Regions from separate parts of the Streptomyces sp. NPDC006476 genome, predicted to be linked through region 1. Evidence: riboswitches for the same ligand, from Rfam matches in the RefSeq annotation. Region 1 holds a riboswitch; each other region holds the start of a gene.
What was found. A riboswitch is a leader RNA that binds a small molecule or an ion and turns the genes downstream of it on or off. The one in region 1 is predicted to bind cyclic di-AMP.

Region 1 (4,677 bases):
ATCGGGTAGGCCAGCGCCACGACCAGCGTGCACACCACGAGCGCGAGCAGGGCCGCACGGCCGGTGAGGCGGGAGCGGCGGGCCTGGCGCCGGGTCTGGGAACGGTAGACACGGGCCGCGGTCTGCTCGCCGAGCAGCCGCAGTCTGGTCGCGGTGGAGAACCGGTCCCGGTCCTTCACGGCCATGTTCCCCGCCTCCCGTCACACGTGCGTACGTCCCCGCACACGGTACGGGACCGGTACGGGGACGTACGTACGACTGGCTAAGGCTTGACCCCGTAAGGATCAGCCGTCGACGGTGCTCAGCCCTTGGCGCTCAGCCCTTGGTGCTCAGCCCTTGAAGCGCGGGAACGCGCTGCGGCCCGCGTACACCGCCGCGTCGTCGAGGATCTCCTCGATGCGCAGCAGCTGGTTGTACTTGGCGACGCGCTCGGAGCGGGCCGGGGCGCCGGTCTTGATCTGGCCGCAGTTGGTGGCGACGGCCAGGTCGGCGATGGTGACGTCCTCGGTCTCGCCGGAACGGTGCGACATCATGCACTTGAAGCCGTTGCGCTGGGCCAGCTCGACGGCGTCCAGGGTCTCGGTCAGCGATCCGATCTGGTTCACCTTCACGAGCAGGGCGTTCGCGGTGCCCTCCTCGATGCCGCGGGCGAGGCGCTCGGGGTTGGTGACGAACAGGTCGTCGCCGACGATCTGGACCTTGTCGCCGAGCTTGTCGGTGAGCACCTTCCAGCCGGCCCAGTCGTCCTCGAACAGCGGGTCCTCGATGGAGACCAGCGGGTAGGCGGCGACGAGCTCCTCGTAGTACTCGGTCATCTCGGCGGCCGAGCGGGACTTGCCCTCGAACTCGTACTTGCCGTCCTTGTAGAACTCGGACGCGGCGACGTCGAGCGCGAGCGCGATCTGCTCGCCCGGGACGTACCCGGCCTGCTTGATGGCCTCGAGGATGAGGTCGAGGGCGGCGCGGTTGGACTCGAGGTTCGGGGCGAAGCCGCCCTCGTCACCGAGGCCGGTGGCCAGGCCCTTGCCCTTCAGGACCTTCTTCAGGGTGTGGTAGACCTCGGCACCCCAGCGCAGCGCCTCGGAGAAGGACTCCGCGCCGATCGGGGCGATCATGAACTCCTGGATGTCCACGTTGGAGTCGGCGTGCGAGCCGCCGTTCAGGATGTTCATCATCGGCACCGGCAGCAGGTGCGCGTTCGGGCCGCCCAGGTAGCGGAAGAGCGGGAGGTCGCTGGCCTCGGAGGCGGCGTGGGCAACGGCGAGGGAGACGCCGAGGATGGCGTTGGCGCCGAGGGAGCCCTTGTTGTCGGTGGCGTCCAGGTCGAACATCGCCTGGTCGATCAGGCGCTGCTCGGTGGCGTCGTACCCGACCAGCTCCGGGCCGATCTGCTCGATGACGGCGAGGACGGCCTTCTCGACGCCCTTGCCCTGGTAGCGGTTGGGGTCACCGTCGCGGAGCTCGATGGCCTCGAAGGCGCCCGTGGAGGCGCCGGACGGGACGGCGGCACGACCCGTGCTGCCGTCGTCGAGGCCGACCTCGACCTCGACCGTGGGGTTGCCTCGGGAGTCCAGGATTTCCCGGGCTACGACGACGTCGATGGACGGCACGAGCATCTCCTTCTTCCATGTGACGCGGCTGTGCAGCGCCGCGGTGGCTCTGCGAGACGAGCCTAACCGCCCAAGGCCGATCGGCCACGCCGCCGACCACCCCTTGGGCAGAACCGAGAGTAAATTGTTTCTGAACGGAACAAAGAGGGTGGGGCGCTCCCGCGTGAAAACGGTGCGAGCACCCGCGCATGAAAAAGCCCCGCCCCGGTGCGTACGGGGGAACACGCACCGGAGCGGGGAGCCCGTGGGGACGGGGGAGGCCCTCACGCGTTCTCCACACTGGGGAACACGGCGGTCAGGGCCCTGTGGTTCAGCTCTTACTTCAGGTGCAGCTGCTGACCCGGGTAGATCAGGTTGGCGTCGGCGATGATGTCCTTGTTCAGCTCGAACAGCTTCTTCCAGCCGCCCTTGACGCCGTGCTTGGCGGCGATGGAGCTGAGGGTGTCACCCTTGACGACCTTGTACTCGCCGTCACCCTTCTTGACCTTCTTGCCGGTCGGGGTGGTGACGGTCTTCTGGCTCTTGTGGGTCTTGGCGGCCGGACGCTCGGAGGAGCGGGAGGCGGCCTGCGACTCGGTCGAGCGGTTGGTGGTGCCGCTGGAGGCGCTCGCGCCGTTGTAGGCGGCGCTGGACAGGCCCTTGCCGCAGACCGGCCAGGCGCCCTTGCCCTGGGAGGCGAGGACCTTCTCGGCGACGGCTATCTGCTGCGCCTTGCTGGCCTGGTTGGCCTGCGGGGCGTAGGCGGTGCCGCCGTACGCGGCCCAGGTGGAGGCGGAGAACTGCAGGCCGCCGTAGTAACCGTTGCCGGTGTTGATGGACCAGTTGCCGCCCGACTCGCACTGGGCGACCGCGTCCCACTCGGAGGCGGTGGCTGCGGAGGCGTTGCCGGCCGCCATCAGCGGAGCGGCAATGGCGACACCGGTGACACCGGCGAGCGCGGCGGCACGGGTGGCCTTGGACGGACGACGGTGCTTGCCCTTGCCGGAAAACAGCATGGTTGATCCCCTCACCGACGCCTGCGAGGTGAGCTGTCGGGTTCGGGCCGGTTGAGTTGCCCGGCCGCGTCCTCGCTTTCACGAGACGCGGCTCCACCCCAAGCCGCCACCGTCAACTGCCCGGTGGGGCACTTACCTTGGGTCCCCCGCTCCTGCCTACGGCGCTGTCAAGCGACGACTGTTCCCGTACGGCCACTGGCAGGATTCGGCGTTGCGGCCGCCGGGGCTCGGATTGCCGAGCGGTGAAGACCGTAGACACGGAATCGGCGGAATTTCAAAGACGATCAGGGCTTCTGAGACTCATCCCACACTTTCGCCAAACCGGACATTCAGCGCGAAGCATGACGTGAACTCCCGTCTTTTTCCGCCCCGTTCGCCCCTTATTCAACCGGAAGTTCGAGCGTCTGACCGGCGGAGACATGGTTCGGGTCGGCGCCGATGGCCTGCTTGTTCGCGCCGTAGAGCGCGCGCCATCCGCCGTCCAGGCCAAGGCTGTCGGCGATGGAGCCGAGGGTGTCGCCGGCGTGCACGGTGTACGTGCCGCCCTTGGCGCTCTCGGTGACGGCCTCCTCGGCGCTCGGGCCGCGGTGCCGTCCGGCGCCCGTGGCGGAGGCGACGGCGCCGGTGTCGACGAGGCTCCAAGAGCCCACCGCCTGCTGCTCATTGTCCGAGTCGTCGCTTTTCGACGGACCTGTCGACGGACTGTCGGCCGCCCGTGAATCCGAGGGAGACACGGAGGGCGAGGCCGAGTTGTCCGATTTGTTGGACTTGCCCGCCGAAGGGGAGGGAGAGCCGGTGGAGGCGGAGAGCGACGGCGAGCCGTCCGTCGAGGAGGAGTCACCCGCCGAGTCGCCCGAGGAGTTGGACAGACCGGTGGAACCGGACCCGCCCGAGGTGTCGGACGAACCGGATGAACCGGACGAACCGCCGGACACACCGGTGTCGATGTCCACCGAGGCCGAGTCCTCGGTCAGCCCGGAGGTCAGTCCACAGGTGTGGAAGGCGCCGACGCCCTCGGCGTCGAGGATCTTCTCGGCGACGGCTATCTGCTGGTTGCGGCTGGCGAGGTCGGGGCGCTCGGCGTAGTCGAGGCCGCCGTACTTGTCCCAGTCGTCCTGGGTCAGCTTCAGGCCGCCGTAGAAACCGCCGCTGTTCTCGCTCCAGGAGCCGCCGGTCTCGCAGTTCGCCACCTTGTCCCACGTGGTCCCGTCGGCCGCGTTCGCGCTCGCCGCACCGAGAAGCGGGATGGCGATGGCGGAGCCGGTCACGCCGGCCGCGACGAGCAGGGCCGGAGCCTGGCGGGGGCGACGGTGACGACCGTTCCCGGAGAGCATGTGGGGGCCTTTCGCGAGACAGTACTGACCACGGCGCGTGAAGCGTGGGCCAAACCCTGGCGCCGCTGTTGATCCGTGAACGTATCGTCAGACGATCACTTGTCACAAGTTAATGCCGCGTAGATCACGTGAAGATCACAGACTTGAGCGCGTGTCATGTTTGTCCGGCGTTTGTCCGGCGGTGTCTCCTCATCCGGCCGGGGTGAACTCCACCGGAAGCGTGCGCAGTCCGCGCATGATGAGCCCGCCCCGCCACCTCAACTCGGCCGGGTCGGCCCCGAGTTGCAGATCCGGCAGTCGAGTGAGCAGCGTGGCCAGCGCGGTCTGGCCCTCCAACCGGGCCAGCGGGGCGCCGAGACAGTAGTGGATGCCGTGGCCGTAGCCGAGGTGTTGGTTGTCACGCCGGGCGAGGTCGAGGGTGTCGGGGTCGGCGAACCGCTCCGGGTCCCGGTCCGCGGCGGCCAGGACGACGAGGACCGGGTCGCCGGCCGCGATGTGCTGTCCGCCGATGGTGAGGGGTTCGGTGGCGAACCGCCAGGTGGCCAGCTCCACCGGGCCGTCGTAGCGCAGGAGTTCCTCGACGGCGGTCGCGAGCAGGGCCTCTTCGCCGGCCGCGAGGGAGTTCTGGAGGGCTTGCCGCTGCTCGGGGTGGGTGAGCAGGGCGTAGGTGCCGTTGCCGATGAGGTTGACGGTGGTCTCGAACCCGGCGAACAGCAGGATGAACGCCATCGCCGCGGC
Region 2 (4,677 bases), on a different contig from region 1:
GCGGTGGCCCGCGAACTGGGGCTGGAGCGGGAGGCGTTGACCGCGCCGGAGCGGTGAGCTCCGGCACGCGTCGCTCTCAGGCCACCGGGGCGATCCGCATCTTGATGTCGTCCGGCGACAGCGCGCCCTTGGCCGTCACGTGGTCGCCCGAGGACTCCCCGCGCAGCCGGCGCCCGATCCACGGCACCAGGTACTCGCGCGCCCAGTGCACGTCGTCCCGCCGCACCTCGAGGGTGCCGCGCGGCGGCAGCGGCGGCCAGGGCTGGTCCGGGTCGGCCGGGACCTCCAGGCCGAGGACCTGACCGGCGCGCAGCGCCACGCGTGTGTGCCCCTCAGGCGAGAGGTGCAGCCGGTCGTCGTCCCAGGCCCTGCGGTCCTGCACGGTCTTGAGGGACCACAGGTCGAGCACGGGACAGCCGTACCGGTCGGCGATGGCCCGGACATGTCCGTTGTAGGTGGCGATCTTGCCGCGCAGATGCTTGAGCACGGGCACGCCACGAGTGTCGAAGCCGGTCGTCACCATGACGGTGCCGGCGGCCCCGGTGAGCCGGGCGACCGCACGCTCGAAGCGCTCGGCGACCTCGTCCGGGTCGGTGCCGGGCCGGATGATGTCGTTGCCGCCGGCACAGAAGGAGACCAGGTCCGGGGCGAGTTCCTCGGCCTGCGGAACCTGGTCCGCCACGATCTGGTCGAGCAGCTTGCCGCGCACGGCGAGGTTGGCGTAGGCGAAGTCGCCTTCGGGCCGCCGGTCCGCGAGCAGCACGGCGAACCGGTCCGCCCAGCCGACCATGGCTCCGTCGGGGCCGGGATCGCCGACGCCCTCGGTGAAGCTGTCCCCCACCGCGACGTACGACCCGATCACTGTCCTGCTGTCTCTGCTGTCACTTTTCGAATCGTCTGCCACGGCGGCCATGATTCACCTTCTAATGTGACCTACGCGACCGTAAGAAAGGGTTGACGGTCGGTGAGATAAGCCACGTCCAAAGGGTTGGGCAAGGCAGGAATAACTCTCGGATCGCCGATGTTGAGCGGTCGATCGCCGGACGGCGAAATCTCTGCAACACCGAAGGCCGGACCCGGGGATCGGGGTCCGGCCTTCGGCGGCGTGTGGGGCGCGCGGTCGGCGGGGGGTCAGCCGACGGCGACGCCCTTGGAACGGAGGTAGGCGACGGGGTCCACGTCGGAGCCGTAGTCCGGCGTGGTGCGGATCTCGAAGTGCAGGTGCGGGCCCGTCACGTTGCCGGTCGCACCGGAGAGACCCAGCTGCTGGCCCGCGCTCACGCTCTGGCCGACCGAGACGGAGATCTGGGAGAGGTGGCCGTACTGCGCGTAGTGGCCGTCGGCGAGTTTGATGACGACCTGGTTGCCGTACGCACCGCCCCATCCGGCGGTGACGACCGTGCCCGCGCCCACGGCCTTGACCGGGGTGCCGGTCGGGACGACGAAGTCGACGCCGGTGTGGTAGCCGCTGGACCACATGCTGCCGGCGACGTGGTAGCCGGTGCCGATGGTGCCGCCGGTCACCGGGAGGGTGAAGCCGGTGCTGGTCGACTCGGCGGCCTGGGTGGCCTTCGTCGCCTTCGTCGCCTTCGACACCTTCGACGCCTTCGACGCGGAGGAAGCGCTCGACGAGGCGGAGGAGGAGGCAGCGGAGGTGGAGGACTTGGTGGCGCCGGTCGTCGCCTTGCCGCCGAGGGTGAGCTTGAGGCCCGGGTGGATCAGCGACGGGTCGTCGCCGACGGCCTGGCGGTTGTCCGCGTACAGCTTCTGCCAGCCGCCCCGGACGTGCTGCTCGTCGGCGATCTTCGCGAGGTAGTCGCCGGCCCGGACCGAATAGGTGCGCACACCCGTGTTGTTGGCGTTCGCCTTCTTCTCGGTCGCCTTCTTCTCGGCGGCCGGAAGCGACTGGACGGTCTTTTCGGAAACCGACTGGGAAGCCGACTGCGCGGTGGCCGCGTGGGCTCCGGTGGCCCCTATGAGCGGGAGGGCGAGAGCGGCGCCGCCGGTTCCGGCGACGGCGATGGAACGGGTGAAGCGCTTGGGCTTCGGGCGGCGGTGCTTACCCTTCGCGGGCATGGCGAATTCCTCTCCGTCGCCTGCGAGGTGAGCTGTCGGGTGCGGGCTGGAGATGCCCGGCCGCGCTTTTCGGCGCGGCTTTACCCCTAGCCGTTCCGGAGACCGGAACAGGCGTCGTACCTGTGGGTCCCCCGCTCCTGCCGTTCACGGGTGAGTTGTGCGGGCTCCGGGCGGCGGCAGGATTGGGCGTCCGTCCGGATTGGTGGCGAACGTAAGCGACCAGGACGCAAAGGGACAAGCGGCGGTTCCCCGTGCATGCGTTTCTGCTGATCGACTGTGGGAATTCACGGTCACCCTCCGTGAATTACAGTTCCACCCCTTTGTCCAAAGCCCCTTGAAACCCTTATGAATTACGTGAACATGACGCGCCACGCACCGTCACGGATATGACGCTCCTCACGTGACGGTGCTCCAGCATTCCCCATTCCAGAGCGAGTTGGAATGAAGACACCAATTCGGACAGAAGACTCAGATGCCACGGAGTCGGATGACTTTCGCATCGAGGTCGCCGCGCAGCGCGGTGTCCAGCCCGTGATGCAGCAGTACGGCCCCACGGTGAATTTCGCCCGTTTCAGGGCATTCGTAGGAGGCTGTCGGGTCGAGTCCGCGCAGTCGCAGTGCCGGTACGGGCTCGCCGTAACTCTGTGCCTGGAGCCAGGCCAGGACGACCGACTCGTCGCCGCGCACGTACTGCACGGCGCTGAGCCCGCCCGTCGGGGGCCGCAGCCGGTGGAGGTCGCCGTGCTGCACCAGGGGCCGGATCTCCTTGTAGAGGCTCACCCAGTCACCGGCTTCGGCGAGCTCCTCCTCGGTCCACTGGGTGAGGTCTCCGCCGACGCCCAGCACACCCGCCATGGCGCTGACGAACCGGAAGCGCAGGGAGCTGACCCGGTCGTTGAGCTGGGTGTTGGGACTGTCGGTGACCCAGGCGGCCATCACACGCGCGGGGTGGATCTGGCTGAAGCCGTGCTGGATGGCGAGCCGGTCGAGCGGGTCGGTGTTGTCGGAGGTCCACACCTGGTCGGTACGGCTCATGATGCCGAGGTCGATCCGGCCGCCACCGCCCGAGCACGACTCGAAGACGACGTCCGGGTGGGCCGCCCGCAGCCGGTCCAGCAGCGCGTACAGCGCGCGGACGTGGTCGACCCACAGGCGCTGCGGGTAGGGGTCGCCGGGCCAGCCGGCGTCGGTGAAGCAGCGGTTGAAGTCCCACTTGACGTAGTCGACGGGGGCGCTGGACAGGAGCGTGTCGAGCTGCTGCCAGAGGTACTCCTGGACGTCCTCGCGGGCCAGGTTCAGTACGAGCTGGTTGCGGAACTCCGTGCGCCTGCGGCCCGGCTGGAACTGCACCCAGTCGGGGTGGGCGCGGTAGAGGTCGCTGTCCGGGTTCACCATCTCGGGCTCGACCCAGATGCCGAACTGCATACCGAGGGTGTGCACGTAGTCGGCGAGCGGCGCCAGGCCCTTGGGGAAGCGGTCGGGGTTGGGCGTCCAGTCGCCGAGCCCGGCACGGTCGCTGGTGCGCTTGCCGAACCAGCCGTCGTCGACGACGAACAGCTCGACGCCGATGGCGGCGGCCCGGCGGGCGAGCGCCCCCTGCTGCTCCTCGGAGATGTCGAACTCCGTGGCCTCCCAGGAGTTGAACAGCACCGGCCGGTCCCGGTCCGCGTCCGGGATGACGTAGGCGCGCTGGTAGGCGTGCCAGGCGCGGCTCGCGCCGCCGAAGCCGCCGTCGCTCCACAGCCCGGCGAAGACGGGGGTGGTGTACGACTCCCCCGCGCCCAGGAGCAGCAGCCCGGAGTCGTCGTACCCGGCGCCGCCGGTGATCTGCACCCGCGCGTCCGGGAGCTGCGCCACCGCGATCCGCCAGGAACCGGACCAGCCGAGCGCGCAGCCGTAGACCTCGCCGCGCTCCTCGGTGGCGTCGGTGTCGAGGGCGACCCAGGGCAGGTGCTGATGCCCGGTGTGGCCGCGGCGGCTGCCGATGACCTTCTCGCCGTGGGTGAGCGGCGCGGCGGTCAGCAGGGACTCGGCGGCCCAGCGGCCGTGCAGCTGGGAGAGCCGCCAGCCCTCGCGGTCGGGCAGCGTCCAGGTGGCGGCGTCGGCGCGCAGCAGCTCCAGGGGCGCCGGTCCCTCGTTGTCGAGGCTCACCCAGCGTTCCACGACGTCGTGCCGCATGCGGTAGTGCAGCGTGATGACGAGCCCGCCGTCACGGAAGCGCAGCCGCAGATGGTCGCCCTCCGCCTCGTGCGCCTCGAAGCGCCACTCGGTGCCGCGCCGCTCCTCGGTGCGCACGGACAGGGCGGGCCGCGCGAACCGGGGACCACCCTCGACCGGGTACTCCTCGCGGCCGTCCAGCGGCGACTCGAAGGGCCGGTAGACCGGCAGCGGGCGGACTGCGAGCGCCTCGGCGTCCGCGAGCGCGATCCGCGGGCCCCAGTGCAGGTGCAGCAGCTCGCCGTCCTCGGTCAGATGGACGGCGTACCCGCTGGCCGGACCGGTCAGGAGCCAGGTACGGCCGTTGTCGGAGATCTCCAGCATCAAGCCCTCACACGTTCGAACAGGTCCGATCAAGCGGCAACATCATCAACGTCAGCGGGC
Region 3 (4,677 bases), on a different contig from region 1:
CTTGTCCCAGCGGCAGTTCTCGCGCCGGATCAGCCCGTCCTTCTCCAGCCGACCCACGGCGTAGGTCAGCCGGCTGCGGGTGATCTTCGTCCGCTCCGCGAGGTCGGTCATGCGCAGCCGCCGCTCCGGGGTCTCGGAGAGGTTGGCCAGGATGGAGTAGTACAGGTGGGGCATGCCGGCGTCCTGCTGGAGCTGCCGGTCGATCGCGTCCTCGACGAGGAACGTCGCCGCGATGTACGCGCGCCAGGCGCGCTGCTCCTTCGGGGTGAGCCAGCGAGTCGTCATGCCACCAGTGTAGGTTTGTTTCAAACTTGAACCAAGAGTGGCCGTTCAGCGCCTTGTGCCGAGCGTGCCGTCCGTCACGAGCCGGGGAGCGCGTCGATGCCCCACCCGTACGTCCTGCTGTCCGCCGCCGTCTCCCTCGACGGCTACCTCGACGACACCGGACCCGAGCGCCTGCTGCTGTCGTCCCCGGCCGACTTCGACCGCGTCGACGAGGTACGGGCCTCCGCCGACGCCATTCTGGTCGGCGCCGGCACGATCCGCGCCGACAACCCGCGGTTGCTGGTCAACTCGCCCGAGCGCCGCGCCGCCCGCGTCGCCTCGGGTCGGCCCGAGTACCCGCTCAAGGTCACCGTCAGCGGCTCGGGCGAGCTGGATCCGGCGGCGAGGTTCTGGCACACGGGCGGCGACAAGGTCGTCTACACGACCGACAAGGGGGGCGAACGGGCCCGCGCGCTCGGGATCGCCGCCGACGTCGTCCCGCTCGGACCCGACCTCGACTGGCGCCGGCTGCTGGAGCATCTGCACGACGTCCGGGGTGTGCGGCGACTCATGGTCGAGGGCGGCGGGCGCATCCACACCCAACTGCTCCAGCAGGGCCTCGCGGACGAGCTCCAGCTCGTGCTCGCCCCCCTGTTCGTGGGCGACGCCGACGCGCCCCGCCTCTTCGGCCCGGGCGGCTACCAGGGCGGACGGCTCAGGCTGGTGGAGAGCCGGCGGATCGAGGACGTGGTCCTCATGCGCTACGAGCCCACCGCCCCCGGCACCGGCCCGCTGGCCTCCGCCGCCGACCACCATTGGCTCCGCCTCGCCTGCGACCTGGCGGCCCAGTGCCCGCCCTCGCGGACCGCGTTCAGCGTCGGCGCGGTGGTCGTCGCCGCAGACGGCACCGAGCTGGCCCGCGGCCACTCCCGCGAGGCCGGCGACCCCGTGGTCCACGCGGAGGAGGCGGCCCTGGCCAAGCTCGACCCGGCCGATCCGAGGCTCGCGACCGCGACGGTCTACAGCAGCCTGGAGCCCTGCGCCCACCGCGCGTCCCGTCCCAAGCCGTGCGCCCGGCTGATCCTGGAGGCGGGGGTACGGCGGGTGGTGACCGCGTGGCGGGAGCCGGACACGTTCGTGGAGGCCGCCGACGGCAGCGGTCTGCTGGCGTCGCGGGGCGTCGAGGTGGTCGTAGTGCCCGAGTACGAGGGGCGGGCGAAGGCGCCGAACGCCCATCTGCCGGGCTGAAAAACGCAGGTGGAGCGGGGGCGGACGCGGGGGCGGACGGAAACCCTGGTGCTGGGCGTCCCGCGGATGGCGTATGCTGGTCTCACAACGACGCGGGGTGGAGCAGCTCGGTAGCTCGCTGGGCTCATAACCCAGAGGTCGCAGGTTCAAATCCTGTCCCCGCTACTGAAGGCCGAGGGCCGGAGTCCAGTGACTGGATTCCGGCCCTCGGTGTTTCCCGTTTCCCTGACCGTCACTCCCCATGCAGAACCCGGGGCAAGGTCAACTCGCCCGATTTTCACCGGTCATGGCCCGAACGTCCGCGCCAAAAACGTTTAATGATCAAGCCGAACTGCTTGGAAACCCCACCCCGGGTCTATTAACGTTCGATAACGCAGCGCGGTCGTCCCAGCCGTCACAAGAGGCGGCTCCGTGCGCACGCGCCGAATCCCGCAAGGGAACCGGGGAACCACCACCCTGGGGTGAATCGCGCGGAAACCGCCGTGGACCCACGGCAGGTTTACGCGCGTAGGAGACCTTCCTGCTCCGAACCCGTCAGCTAACCCGGTAGGCGAGAAGGAAGGAAAGGAGCACGCCCACGTGGCGTCCAACCCGCCTGCCCCGGCAGCCCCGTTCGTGCCGGGCACCCGGCCCTTCGGCTTCGGCTCCAGCGACGACGAGGGCCAGTGGGAGGAGTGGAACCCCACCGAGGAGTCCCTCCGCCCGGTACGCGGCCGGCACCGTGTCTCCAGGCAGCGCGGCGGGGGACTCGCCCGCAGCTCCACGGTTCTCGGTGTCGGTGTCATAGCCGCCGTCGGCGCGGGCGGCATGGCCAGCGCCAACACCGGCAAGCCGCCGGTGTCCATCTCCCTGCCCGACCTTGCCTCCGTCGCCCATGTGTTCGACGCTGGCTCCGACGCGCCCAAGGGCTCCGCGACCGCGCTCAGCGCCGTCGGGGTGAGCACCAAGGACACCGAGCAGGGCGCCCGGGACGCCGGTGAGGCGCTGCGCGACCGCATCATGGCGCAGGCCGAGTCGCAGCAGGTCCAGCTCGACAGCAAGGCCCAGTCGGCCACCGAGGCGGCCCTCGCCAAGCAGATCGACGATGCGGCCGCCAAGGCGGAGAAGGACGCGGCGGCCAAGGCGCAGGCCGCCAAGGAGAAGGCGGAGGCGGCGGCCAAGAAGGCGGCCGAGGACGCCAAGCTCGCCGAACTCGCCAAGCAGTACAAGCTGCCGGTCGTCTCCTACACGATCACCGGCACCTTCGGTCAGGCCGGTTCCATGTGGTCCTCCGGCTACCACACGGGCCTCGACTTCGCCGCGCCGACGGGCACGCTCATCAAGGCCATCCACTCCGGCACCATCACGGAGGCCGGCTGGGCGGGGTCGTACGGCTACCGCACGATCCTCACCCTCGACGACGGCACCGAGCTGTGGTTCTGCCACCAGTCCTCGATCAGCGTCAGCGTCGGCCAGAAGGTCGCCACCGGTGACGTCATCGGCCGGATCGGCGCCACGGGCAACGTGACCGGCGCGCACCTGCACCTCGAGGTCCACCCGAACGGGCAGGCCACCGGCATCGACCCGATGACCTGGCTGCGCAGCAAGGGCCTCAACCCCTGACAGCGGCACCGCCCCGGAACGGCCGCCTCCGATTGTTTACGGGAAGTTTGCGGCCGTTCCGGAAGAGGAATCTCCGGGGCGGGCGTTGACCATACACATGACTTCTCTGCGCAAACTCGGCTCCTCCGACCTCGAGGTCTTCCCGCTCTCCCTCGGTGGCAACGTCTTCGGCTGGACCGCCGACGAGGCCACGTCCTTCGCCGTCCTCGACGCCTACGCGGCCGCGGGCGGCAACTTCCTCGACACCGCCGACGGCTACTCCGCCTGGGTCCCCGGCAACCAGGGCGGCGAGTCCGAGACGATCATCGGCAAGTGGGTCAAGGCCCGCGGCAACCGGTCCGACGTCGTCATCGCGACCAAGGTGAGCCAGCACCCCGAGTACCAGGGGCTGTCGGCCGCCAACATCAAGGCCGCCGCCGACGCCTCGCTGCGCCGCCTCGACACGGACTACATCGACCTGTACTACACGCACTTCGATAAGCCGGAGATTCCCGTCGAGGAGATCATCGGGGCGCTCGACGAGCTGGTGACGGCGGGCAAGGTGCGGGCGATCGGCGCGTCCAACATCTCCACCGAACGGCTCGCGGCGTCCCTGGAGTTCTCCGACCGGGAGGGCCTCGCCAAGTACGTGGCGCTGCAGCCGCAGTACAACCTGGTCTCCCGCGACACCTACGAGGGACCGCTGCAGGACCTCGCCGCGCGCTACGGCCTCGCCGCCGTCCCCTACTACGCCCTGGCGTCCGGCTTCCTCACCGGCAAGTACCGCCCCGGCACGACGGTCGACAGCCCTCGCGCGGGCGGCGCCGCCAAGCACCTGGAGACGGAGCGCGGCCAGCGGGTCCTCAAGGCGCTGGACGAGATCGCCGAGGCCCACGACGCCCCGATCCCCACGATCGCCCTGGCCTGGCTCGCGGCCCAGCCCACGGTGGTGGCCCCCATCGCCAGCGCCCGCACCGTGGACCAGCTCCCGGCCCTCCTGGGAGTGGCCGACGTGACGTTGACGGACCCCGAGATCAGCCGCTTGACGGAGGCTTCGGCCTGAGGATGCCGGGGGCGGCCAGCTTGGTAGGGGTGTCGGTCTGAGGTTGCCGGGGTCGGCCCGCTTGGTGGGGGTGTCGGTCTGAGGAATTCCGAGCGGGTGTCGGTGGCGGAGGCCTCGGCTTGATGCGGGCCGGCCGGAATGTTGCTGATCGATGCCTCCGCCGGACCGGCTGTCGGCTCCTTCTGCCGTCGGCTTGGTCCGTCGTCGGCCTCTTCCAGCAGCGACGTCCGCCGCCACGGCGCTCGGCCACCGTGGCGGGGGCTGGCGGTGCAGAGTCGGACGCGGCCTTACGACTGGTACGGGTTGTACGCGGGATACGGTGCCGCCGGATGGCCGTACGTGCCGTACAGCGGCCAGGGCGGGGCGGCCACCGGGACCGGTGGGGCCGTCGCCCGGGCCGCGTGGTCCAGGGCCGGCCGGGCGACCTCCCGCAGGCGCCACAGCTCGGCCAGCAACTCCCGCTCCCGTACGACGAAATCGACCCCGGCCCGCCCACGGCGCCCCCGGTGCCGTAGGAACGC
Region 4 (4,677 bases), on a different contig from region 1:
ATCGTCGCCTCCGCGTTGCCGCCCGTGCCCTTCACGGCCACGACCGTGCCGAGCCCGAACTGGTCGTGGGTGACCCGGTCGCCGACCGCCAGCGACACCACCGGCTTCTCGGAGGTCCGGCTGGTGGCGAACCCGGGCACCCCCGACGCCGACGAGCGCGAGCGGGAGGACGACAGGGAGGCCGCGACGCCGGACGCCGGTCCCGAGGAGACGGGAGACGTGGCGCCCGTCCGCTTCCAGTCCACGTGCTGCGCCGGGATCTCCTCCAGGAAGCGGGAGGGCGGGTTGTACGACGGCTGCCCCCAGGCGCTGCGCAGCGCGGAGCGGGTCAGATACAGCCGTTCACGCGCGCGCGTGATGCCGACGTACGCGAGCCGCCGCTCCTCCTCCAGCTCCTTGGTCTGGCCGAGGGCGCGCATGTGCGGGAAGACGCCGTCCTCCATGCCGGTGAGGAAGACCACCGGGAACTCCAGGCCCTTGGCGGTGTGCAGGGTCATCAGGGTGATGACCCCGGAGCCGTCCTCCTCCTCGTCGGGGATCTGGTCGGAGTCGGCGACCAGCGCGACCCGCTCCAGGAAGTCGGCGAGCCCCGGGGACTCCTCGCCCTCACCGGACTCCTGCTCGAACTCCAGGGCCACGGCCGCGAGTTCCTGGAGGTTCTCGATACGGGTCTCGTCCTGCGGGTCGGTGGAAGCCTGCAACTCGGCGAGGTAGCCGGTGCGTTCGAGCACCGCCTCCAGGACGGTCGCCGGGCCCGCGCCGGACTCGACGATCGTACGGAGGTCCTCCATCAGCGTGTTGAACTTCTTGACCGCGTTGGCGGAGCGCGCGGCCATGCCGTACGCCTCGTCGACACGGCGCAGCGCCTGCGGGAAGCTGATCTTCTCCCGCTGCGAGAGGGCGTCGATCATCGCCTCGGCGCGCTCGCCGATGCCGCGCTTGGGGACGTTCAGGATGCGGCGCAACGGCACCGAGTCCTCGGGGTTGGCCAACACGCGCAGATAGGCCAGGACGTCCCGGACCTCCTTGCGCTCGTAGAAGCGGACGCCCCCGACGACCTTGTAGGGCAGGCCGACACGGATGAAGACCTCTTCGAAGACACGGGACTGGGCGTTCGTCCGGTAGAAGACGGCGACGTCCCCGGCCTTCGCGTCACCCGCGTCGGTGAGACGGTCTATCTCGTCGGCGACGAACTGGGCCTCGTCGTGCTCGGTGTCGGCGACATAGCCCGTGATGCGCGCGCCCGCGCCGGCGTTGGTCCACAGGTTCTTGGGGCGGCGGGACTCGTTGCGCTCGATGACCGCGTTGGCCGCGGACAGGATCGTCTGGGTGGAGCGGTAGTTCTGCTCCAACAGGATCGTCGTCGCGTCCGGGTAGTCCTCCTCGAACTGGAGGATGTTGCGGATCGTCGCCCCGCGGAAGGCGTAGATCGACTGGTCCGCGTCACCCACCACGCACAACTCGGCGGGCGGGACGTCGTACTCGTTCGGCGGGACGTCGACGGGGTGCTCGCTCGTCCCCACCAGCTCGCGCACGAGCGCGTACTGGGCGTGGTTGGTGTCCTGGTACTCGTCGACCAGGACGTGCCGGAAACGGCGGCGGTAGTGCTCGGCGACGTCCGGGAAGGCGCGGAGCAGGTTGACCGTCGTCATGATCAGGTCGTCGAAGTCGAGGGCGTTCGCCTCGCGCAGCCGTGACTGGTAGAGGGCGTAGGCCTGGGCGAGGGTCTTCTCGAAGCCGTCGGTGGCCTGGGCGGCGAAGTCCTCCTCGTCGATCAGCTCGTTCTTCAGGTTGGAGATCTTGGCGCTGAAGGATTTCGGCGGGTAGCGCTTGGGGTCGAGGTCCAGGTCGCGGCAGACCAGGGCCATCAGGCGCTTGGAGTCGGCGGCGTCGTAGATCGAGAAGGACGAGGTGAAGCCGAGCTTCTTGCTCTCCCTGCGCAGGATGCGCACGCACGCGCTGTGGAAGGTCATCACCCACATCGCGTTCGCGCGCGGGCCGACGAGCTGCTCGACCCGCTCCTTCATCTCACCGGCGGCCTTGTTGGTGAAGGTGATCGCCAGGACCTGGCCCGGGTGCACGTTCCGCTCGGCCAGGAGGTAGGCGATGCGGTGGGTGAGGACACGGGTCTTGCCGGAGCCGGCACCGGCCACGATGAGCAGGGGGGCGCCATGGTGCACGACGGCCGCGCGCTGGTTCTCGTTCAGCCCGTCCAGCAGCGCCGCCGGGTCGATCGCCGGGCGGGGGGCGCCGTCGCGGTAATAGGCGTCCCGGTCCGGCGGCACGTCGAACTTCCCGCCGAACAGATCGTCCGGAACGGGCTCCGGTACGTGATCGTCCTCGGGCGGCGGCGGGGGTTCGTCCGCGGGCCCGCGAGGGGCTTGGAGGTCCGCCAGGAAGCTGTCGTCAAAGAGGCTGCTCATCGCTCTCCGAGTCTAGGGCGCCCCACTGACAGCCCGCCGCCGCCCTGAGAACATCGCCCGATCCGATACCTCGCACACGCTCCGTGGCGCGCCATCACCGCACGTGGCCGGGCGGGCGGGGCTGATCAAAGGTCACGGAAATGTATCGGACAAATCGAACATCAACCTTCACACGGACCACACGAGTTGGCTACCGTTCGGACGGGCCGTACGACCCCCACCGGCGAACCTCGCCGGGCCGTGCGGCCTCCGCCGAGTCCGGGGCGCCGCCGCGCAGCCGGAGCCGGGGACCCACGAGGACCTTGGGGTGAATCGGCCGGCCCCCTCCCGGGGACCGGGCCGTAGGGCAACCCTTCCGAACCACCCGCCCGAACCCGACAGCTAACCCGGTAGGCGGACGATGGAAGGAGTCGCCGGTCTTGGCGTCGCACCGCAAGACGCGTCCCGCCGTTACGCGCGTAGCAGGCATACGCACCCCCGCTCTCGCCACGGCCGCCCTCACCTCCGTGGCCCTGCTCTCCCAGTCGGCCAACGCCGCCCCCTCGGCCGACGGCAGCCCCAGCCTCGAGGAAGTCGAGAAGAAGGTCGACGACCTGTACCGCCAGGCGGAGTCGGCCACCGAGAAGTACAACGCGGCCAAGGAGAAGACCACCAAGCAGCGCAGACGGGTCGACTCCCTGCTCAACGACGTCGCCAAGCGCGCCCAGAAGCTCAACGAGGAGCGCGACAGGCTCGGCTCCTTCGCCGCCGCGCAGTACCGGACGGGTGCCGCCGCGCCCGACACGGCGACCTTCCTGCTCGCCGACTCCCCGCAGGACTACTTCGACCAGACGCAGCTGATGGGCCGGCTGACCGCCCGCCAGAAGAGCGCGGTCGACGACTACTTCACCGAGCAGTCCGCGACGATGAAGAAGCGCGAGGAGGCCTCCCGGAGCCTCGAGACGCTCAGCACGTCGCAGAGCGATCTGCAGACCGCCAAGGCCACGGTCCAGAAGAAGCTCTCCGACGCGCGCGAGCTGCTGTCGAAGCTGACGGCCGAGGAGAAGGCGCGGCTCGCGGCGATCGAGAAGAAGCAGCAGGAGGAGGCCGCGCGCAAGGCCGCGGAGCTGGCCCAGCAGCAGGCGGCGGCGCGGAAGGCCCAGGAGGGGACCACGTCCCAGGGCGGCACCTCCTCCTCGGACACCGGCACCACGGACTCCACGGACTCCTCCTACGCCGCCAAGGCCGCGAAGGCGCTCGCGTTCGCCCGCGCGCAGATCGGCAAGCCGTACGTCTGGGGCGCCACCGGTCCCGGCTCCTACGACTGCTCCGGCCTCACCCAGGCCGCCTGGAAGGCCGCGGGCGTGGACCTCCCGCGCACCACCTACGACCAGGTGAACGCGGGCACCACCGTCTCCCTCGCCGACGCCCAGCCCGGCGACCTGATCTTCTTCTACGACGACATCAGCCACGTCGGCGTCTACATCGGCAACGGCATGATGATCCACGCCCCCAAGCCGGGCGCGTACGTCCGCGAGGAGTCCATCTACTACGCCGGCGAATCAATCATCCACAGCGTGGTACGCCCGGCGTGAGGCGCCGGGCCGGGGCGCGCGGACGGTCTCGTGCGCCCCGTATGAGGCCGCCGGGCGCGCGACGCACTCGGCACACCACCCGGCGATGAGATGCGCGGCGCGCGACGGTCTCAGAGCGCCCGCCGACCCAGCGCGCGACAGGCGTGCGAAGCCGCTTCACGCGCCGCCGCACGACCGTGGGATGCGGGGCCCGCAAACACCTCCGCGCGGCCCCCAAACGTGCTGCAGCATGCGGCATCGCTTCCGCGCCACCGGCGGAGGGACGTGGGCACGCGACGGTCTCAGAGCGCCCGCCGACCCAGCGCGCGACAGGCGTGCGAAGCCGCTTCACGCGCCGCCGCACGACCGTGGGGCGCGGGGCCCGCAAACACCTCCGCGCGGCCCCCAAACGTGCTGCAGCATGCGGCATCGCTTCCGCGCCACCCGGCGGTGGGATGCGCGGCACGCGACGGCCTCTGAGCGCCCGCCGACCCAGCGCGCGACAGGCGTGCGAAGCCGCTTCGGGCGCCACCGGCCGTGGGGTGCGGGGCGCGCAAGCGGCTGGGGGCGGTCGGCTGCGGTTGCGGTAGGCGTGGGGCGTTGTTTGTGTGCCGTCGTGCACAGCCGCACTTCGGCGCGTAGGTGTCGGTCCGCGCCCATCCACCGCTCCGCGCGCCCGCGCGTATTTCCTTCCGACCGCG

Region 2: another riboswitch for cyclic di-AMP. It lies ahead of ABZZ74_RS20135 (LysM peptidoglycan-binding domain-containing M23 family metallopeptidase); the one in region 1 lies ahead of ABZZ74_RS25905 (transglycosylase family protein).
Region 3: another riboswitch for cyclic di-AMP. It lies ahead of ABZZ74_RS36270 (M23 family metallopeptidase); the one in region 1 lies ahead of ABZZ74_RS25905 (transglycosylase family protein).
Region 4: another riboswitch for cyclic di-AMP. It lies ahead of ABZZ74_RS07755 (NlpC/P60 family protein); the one in region 1 lies ahead of ABZZ74_RS25905 (transglycosylase family protein).

Annotation. Positions count from the first base shown of each region.
Region 1 is NZ_JBEXPK010000023.1:98,191-102,867, forward strand. Features, by position in the region: gene ABZZ74_RS25895 (septum formation initiator family protein) at 1-185, opposite strand, end outside; gene eno (phosphopyruvate hydratase) at 330-1,616, opposite strand; gene ABZZ74_RS25905 (transglycosylase family protein) at 1,928-2,605, opposite strand; cyclic di-AMP (ydaO/yuaA leader) riboswitch at 2,609-2,779, opposite strand; gene ABZZ74_RS25910 (transglycosylase family protein) at 2,986-3,939, opposite strand; gene ABZZ74_RS25915 (cytochrome P450) at 4,129-4,677, opposite strand, start outside.
Region 2 is NZ_JBEXPK010000016.1:160,625-165,301, forward strand. Features, by position in the region: gene ABZZ74_RS20125 (TetR family transcriptional regulator C-terminal domain-containing protein) at 1-57, shown strand, start outside; gene ABZZ74_RS20130 (SGNH/GDSL hydrolase family protein) at 77-862, opposite strand; gene ABZZ74_RS20135 (LysM peptidoglycan-binding domain-containing M23 family metallopeptidase) at 1,132-2,076, opposite strand; cyclic di-AMP (ydaO/yuaA leader) riboswitch at 2,081-2,239, opposite strand; gene ABZZ74_RS20140 (alpha-galactosidase) at 2,545-4,617, opposite strand.
Region 3 is NZ_JBEXPK010000044.1:21,696-26,372, reverse strand. Features, by position in the region: gene ABZZ74_RS36285 (MarR family transcriptional regulator) at 1-285, opposite strand, end outside; gene ABZZ74_RS36280 (dihydrofolate reductase family protein) at 382-1,512, shown strand; tRNA gene ABZZ74_RS36275 (tRNA-Met) at 1,604-1,677, shown strand; cyclic di-AMP (ydaO/yuaA leader) riboswitch at 1,923-2,080, shown strand; gene ABZZ74_RS36270 (M23 family metallopeptidase) at 2,092-3,114, shown strand; gene ABZZ74_RS36265 (aldo/keto reductase) at 3,212-4,156, shown strand; gene ABZZ74_RS36260 (PrsW family intramembrane metalloprotease) at 4,444-4,677, opposite strand, start outside.
Region 4 is NZ_JBEXPK010000005.1:131,155-135,831, reverse strand. Features, by position in the region: gene pcrA (DNA helicase PcrA) at 1-2,423, opposite strand, end outside; cyclic di-AMP (ydaO/yuaA leader) riboswitch at 2,664-2,835, shown strand; gene ABZZ74_RS07755 (NlpC/P60 family protein) at 2,843-3,997, shown strand.